2 regions of the Tepidibacillus fermentans genome follow, and region 2 is predicted to be linked to the other one. Evidence: predicted binding sites of a transcription regulator. Region 2 holds the regulator's gene; the other holds the start of a gene.

The links. Region 2 encodes CtsR, which represses protease genes until heat stress. Its sites were predicted from a motif close to ATGGTCAATAAAGGTCAAACA; they were not measured.
Region 1: clpP (ATP-dependent Clp endopeptidase proteolytic subunit ClpP) is a predicted target of CtsR. The motif match lies at 2,024-2,044, and genes of this name have one in related genera.

The regions. Positions count from the first base shown of each region.
Region 1 is NZ_SMAB01000011.1:7,871-11,071, reverse strand. It holds gene EDD72_RS07805 (HPr family phosphocarrier protein) at 1-21, shown strand, start outside; gene cysK (cysteine synthase A) at 167-1,093, shown strand; gene clpP (ATP-dependent Clp endopeptidase proteolytic subunit ClpP) at 1,353-1,949, opposite strand; tRNA gene EDD72_RS07790 (tRNA-Arg) at 2,193-2,271, opposite strand; gene rpoN (RNA polymerase factor sigma-54) at 2,335-3,201, shown strand, end outside.
Region 2 is NZ_SMAB01000012.1:58,872-62,072, forward strand. It holds gene EDD72_RS08465 (ATP-dependent Clp protease ATP-binding subunit) at 1-101, opposite strand, end outside; gene mcsB (protein-arginine kinase McsB) at 124-1,188, opposite strand; gene mcsA (protein-arginine kinase activator protein McsA) at 1,193-1,720, opposite strand; gene EDD72_RS08480 (CtsR family transcriptional regulator) at 1,733-2,194, opposite strand; gene EDD72_RS08485 (MgtC/SapB family protein) at 2,296-3,003, opposite strand; gene EDD72_RS08490 (HAD family hydrolase) at 3,017-3,201, opposite strand, start outside.

The DNA.
Region 1 (3,201 bases), on a different contig from region 2:
TTGTTAAGTAAAGAGGAATAATAAATGGTTATAATAAATAGAATAATAAGTGGGAAAATGCTGTGGTCTTCACAGCTTTTTTCATTACAACACATTGGTTCATTGACATGGATGAAACATCGTATTAGTATAATCCCAAATAAGAGAAAAGGAGATATGGGAGAAAATGAACGTAGTCAATAGTATTGTCGAATTAATTGGACAAACTCCAATTGTTAAATTACAACATCATGATGAAAATTCTGCAGATATTTATATAAAATTAGAGTTCATGAATCCTGGAGGTAGTGTGAAAGACCGTATTGCTTTACAAATGATTCTGGATGCAGAGGCAGAGGGAAAATTAAAACCAGGAGACACGATTATTGAGGCAACAAGTGGAAATACAGGAATTGGAGCCGCAATGGTAGCTGCTGCTAGGGGTTATCATACAATTATTGTAATGCCGGAAACAATGAGTAATGAGCGGAAAAATCTTTTACGCGCTTACGGGGCAAAACTGATTTTGACCCCTGGAACTGAGGGAATGTCTGGGGCAGTGAAAGTGGCTGAGAATCTAGCGAAAGAGAAAGGGTACTTTTTATTACGCCAATTTGAAAATCCTTCTAACCCCAAAGTACATCGATTAACCACTGCAAAGGAAATTCTTGAGCAAATGGATGGGAAAATCGATGCCTTTGTAGCCGGTATCGGAACAGGTGGTACAATTACTGGAGTTGGTGAAGTGTTAAAAGAACGAGTTCCTCATATTCAGATTATTGGCATCGAACCAAAGGATTCCCCTGTTTTATCTGGGGGAAAACCAGGACCTCACAAATTACAAGGTTTAGGGGCAGGATTTATTCCAAAAACATTGAATACGGAAATTTATGATGAAGTGATTCAAGTTACCACCGAAGAAGCATTTGAAACTGCTAGAGAATTAGCGAGGACAGAAGGAATTCTGGGGGGGATTTCAACTGGTGCCGCTGTATTTGCAGCGAAAAAAGTTGCGATTCGTTTAGGGAAAGGGAAAAATGTTGTGGTCATCTCTCCAAGCAACGGTGAACGTTATCTCAGTACGCCACTTTATAATTTTGAGGATCAAAGATAAGAAATAAGAAAAGGTTAGGTTCGAAAATTAGAACCTAACCTTTTTTAGTTTGGAGTTATTGCGTTGGAGTATACAAACTCTCATCTTCGTAGCTTTTATGTTCTAACACTTATAGAACGTAGAAGCCAGAAACGATGGTCTAGCCTTGTATGATCTAACACTGCTCTAACCTTACGGTTTTGCTTGAATAAACAGATGGTTGGAAAATTGCTTGCTAAAGTCGCAGCTTTTAGATCACACAAGATTATAAAGATATGGTTTACTTCGCTTTTGGAGCTGAAGTAATAATATCATCGATTAATCCATATGCTTTTGCTTCTTCAGCTGTAAGGAAATTGTCACGATCTGTATCTCTTTCGATTCTCTCAAGCGGTTGCCCAGTTCGTTCACTTAGAATTTGATTTAAGCGTTTTTTCATTTCGAGGATACGTCTCGCATGGATTTCAATATCACTTGCTTGACCTTGTGCTCCGCCGAGAGGTTGATGAATCATCACTTCACTGTTAGGTAAAGCAAACCGTTTTCCTTTTGCTCCAGCAGCTAAGAGAAATGCTCCCATTGATGCAGCCATTCCAACGGCAATCGTAGACACGTCAGCTTTAATAAATTGCATCGTATCATAGATCGCCATTCCAGCAGTGATTGATCCCCCTGGAGAGTTGATATATAGATAAATGTCTTTATCAGGATTTTCGGATTCTAGGAATAATAATTGGGCAACGACAGAATTTGCTACAACATCATCAATCGGACTACCTAAAAAGATGATTCGGTCTTTTAACAATCTTGAGTAGATGTCATAAGCACGTTCCCCACGGTTCGTTTGTTCAATGACATATGGTACAAAATAACTCATTCAATGAGCTCCTCCTTTTTCAGAAAGTTTCTTTCATTCTATAGAATATGTTTCTATATTCTTATCATACATCATTGGTCAGTAAAGGTCAAAGATTAAGTGTGATTAAATTTACCATCACTATTTTTGACTTGTTTTGATAAAATAAACCTACAAGAAATAAGTTTGTGATGTATAAAAAAAGAGCTTTTTTAAAAGCTCCATTTTCCAACGATTCGTTATGTAATTTTATTATATAAAAAATGGCGCGCTCGGAGGGACTCGAACCCCCGCAAAACCTGGCTCCGGAGGCCAGTGCTCTATCCAACTGAGCTACGAGCGCAATTAAAACAAAATTTATTATACAATTAGTGAAAAGAAAAATCAACTTTAAATAGGTGATATGATGCAGATGGATTATGGTCTTTATCAACAACAAACACAAAAACTGATGATGACTCCTGAATTACGCCAAGCAATTACTATTTTACAGTATCCAGCAATTGAGTTGATGGAGTATATTCAAGAACAGATCATAGAAAACCCTGTCCTTGATATTGATGAGAGAGAATGGGAACGGTATCGTTATCTCTATCAAAATAGTCGAGGGATTCCATCAGTTGCTCATTCGAATGATGAAGGAAGAAATATATGGGATACAATTGCTTCACCAGAAGATAACTTGGAAGAATATTTATTGCAACAAGGAAGACTTTTAAATTTAGACGCCAAAAAGTTACAAATCTTAGCATTCTTAATCGGCAATCTTGATGAACTGGGTTATTTTACTATGTCATTACGTGAAGTAGCAGAAATATTAAAGGTACAAGAGGAAGAAGTAGAGCAAATGCTTACGTTGTTAAAGTCTTTTGATCCTATTGGAATCGGTTCAAGAGATCTACGAGAATTTTTGCTTATTCAATTAAAACAGATGGAGCCTTACGACGAAAAAGCAATTCAAGTTGTAGAACACCACTTAACAGATTTAGGAGAAAAGAAATTTACGAAAATCGCCCGAAAAATGAAAATTTCTCCAGAAGAAGTACAACAAATTGCCGATTTGATAAAAACATTGAAACCAAAGCCAGTTTTCGGCTTTGAAAAAGGGCAAACCCGTTATATATTACCTGATATCTTTGTAGAAGAAGTAGAAGGAGAATGGATTATCATTGTGAATGATACACTTGTTCCCAGACTTCGGATGAATCCTTATTATTCCAAATTCATTGAAGATCGGCAGATGAATGTAGAAGCAGTGAAATTTGTCATGGAT
Region 2 (3,201 bases):
ATATGCTCTGTTCCTATATTATGATGCCCTAAGCGAACTGCTTCTTCTTGGGCTAATGTTAATACTTTTTGTGATCTTTCAGTAAAACGACCAAACATCATTTTCATCACACCTCCATAAATTTTAATTCGAATGTTGAGTCAATTTTCGCCGAATGATCTCGGCTCTCTTTATATCTCTTTCAAAAGGTGTCATTTCCCCTGCATAATGTTGTAAAAAACCAGGTTGTATCAATACCATTAACTCATTAAATATATTTGGTGAAATGCTATCAATCATCTTCAAATCGATTCCTAAGCGAACATCAGATAATCGCCCCATTGCTTCCTTAGAATCAATAATTTTTGCATGAAGTAAAGTACCATAAGCTCTTCCTACACGATCCTCAATCTGTATTCTAGAATCGCGTAATAAAAGGGACCTTGCCTGTTTTTCATGATCAATGATTTGCTTAACCACGCCGTATAGGTTTTCAATTATATCTTCTTCACTTTGTCCTAATGTTATTTGATTTGATATTTGAAAGATATTACCTAATGCCTCACTTCCTTCGCCGTATATTCCTCTAACTGTTAAGCCCACTTGTGTAATTGCGGAAATAATTCGATTAATTTGGCCGCTAATGACTAACGCAGGAAGATGAACCATAACCGATGCACGAATCCCTGTACCTACGTTAGTAGGACAGCTGGTTAAATAACCCCTTTTTTCATCAAAAGCATAGTCTAATTCGGCTTCAAATATATCATCAATTCGACTTGCCATTTTCCAAGCATCGTAAATTTGCAAACCTGGGTACAAACATTGAATTCGAAGATGATCTTCTTCATTCACCATAATACTTATCGATTCATTTTCACTTAAGACGACAGCCCCTTTTCTTGAATCTTGAGCTAAGTTAGGACTAATTAAATGCTTTTCAACAAGAACTCTTTTTTGTAACTCTGTCATATCTTCAAGTTGTATGAGTTCGAAATGGCTAATGTTCTTCATTTCTCTTTGATCTAGAGCTTTTCTAACTTCCTCCACAACAGAAATGGCTTGAGAATCTGTAGCTAATGTTGGAAAAGGGTAATTTTTAAGGTTTCTTGCCAAACGTACCCTGCTACTAATTACGATGTCAGATTCAGGACCATTCCCTTTCATCCATTCACTAATCGCTTGATTAACAAACCGATCCAATCCCATAATTCTAACCTCGTCTTTCCGAAAGTTTCGATTCTAGGGCTTTTATTTGGTCTCTAAGTTTTGCAGCTTCTTCAAATTCTTCTGCCAGTATTTTTCGTTGTAATTGTTCCTTCAACTGAACAATTTCTCTTTTAATTTTTATATTTTCACCAGAACGATGAGGAACTTTGCCTATATGTTGACTATTTCCATGAATTCTACGAAAAATTGGTTCTAACTGAGGTTCAAAGTAATTGTAACAATCATGGCAACCGAATTTCCCCATCTTCTTGAATTGTGAAAAAGTTAACCCACAGGTTTTACAACGTAATTGATCTGGAGATGTAATCACCTGATGGCCATTTTTTATTGGATCAAAATTAAGTAACCCTGATAATAGGTTATTAAAAGAAAAACCGGAATCATCGTAAGAAAACATTTCACCTTTTTCTTTTGCACACTGTTCGCAGAGATGATATTCGTTTTTTTGCCCATTGATAATCTTTGTAAAATGTAAAGTAGCGGGTCGCTGTTGACAATTCTCACAAAGCATTTTTATCCCCCTTTACCTAGAAAAGATTACTTTGATTAATGTTTTTAATATATTGGCACGTATTTGGTCACGAATAGGTAATGGCAAATCCAAAACCTCTCGTGACAAAATCGATTTAAACAAGAGAAACTCTTCTTGATTCAATAATTCCTCATCTAATAGACGAGAGATCAAGTCATATGCGGTCGATTGAGAAATTTCTTCCCCAATCGCTTTCATGATTATTTCATAGAATGTTTGCTCCGTTGGAATATTTATTTTTTTTATTCGGATATATCCACCACCACCGCGTTTACTTTCAACTACAAATCCTTTTTCTAATGAGAACCTTGTGTTTAAGACATAATTAATTTGCGATGGAACACATTGAAACTTTTCTGCCAGTTCACTTCTTTGGATTTCAATTTCCCCAGTTTCACTTGTTTTTATAAGATCTTTTATGAATTGTTCGATGATGTCTGAAATATTCCTCATAACGTCCTCCAAAACAAAAAGGTCGTATTGACTTTGACTAACTTTGACCTTTAATTATAATTATATACCTTTTTCTCCATTTGGCAATATTTTGAGTTAAGTTATTCATTATTTTTCCCATAATGAACCTCTTTCACTCCTTGGATTTGCTTAATGGTATCGATCACCAAGGGGATATTTTCGTTTTTAGGCATTCTTACTAAAAAATTAATACTAACGCAGGGAGGTTCTCCGGATTCTTTGTCTTCATCATGCATTGTGACACCTTTTACATTGATTTTTCTTTGCCCAAATATAGAAGCAATTTCTGCTAATTTCCCAGGGGTATCAATAACATTGACTCGAATCTCAACCAATTGTCGCTTTTTGATAACTAAGGTATCTAGCTTTGCCAAAATCATAAGACTAATTAGAACGAATAGCGTTGTTAAAATACCTCCTAAATAAAATCCTGCACCAATCGCTAAACCGATTCCCGAAACAACCCAAATTGTTGCCGCAGTTGTTAAACCTGTAACCGTAAAACCATGACGTAAAATCGTTCCTGCTCCAAGGAAACCGATACCACTTACCACTTGGGCAGGTAATCGCTGTGGATCTAAGCGCATATTATCTCCAGCATTATAATAATCTTGAAATCCATATATTGACAAAAGCATAATTAGTGCTGACCCAAGGCTTACAAGAATATTCGTACGTAATCCTGCTGGGTGGTTATTTACCTCTCGTTCCAGGCCAATAATTCCGCCCATTAATCCTGCCAAAACTAAACGAATAAGTATGTGTAGATAATCGTTTGACCAAGCCATTCTAATCACTCCTTTACAAGATCTGATGAATAGCATGAGGTAGTTGGTCAAAGCTTTGTATTTTTATATCCGCTCCTATTAACTCATGATCGTCAGCAAACCCAAAGTCACAGCCAATCGTCGGTAAATTGTTTACTTTTCCTGCTTCAATATCTGAAGAACGATCTCCTACCATAACTGCACGTTCGATGCCATAAT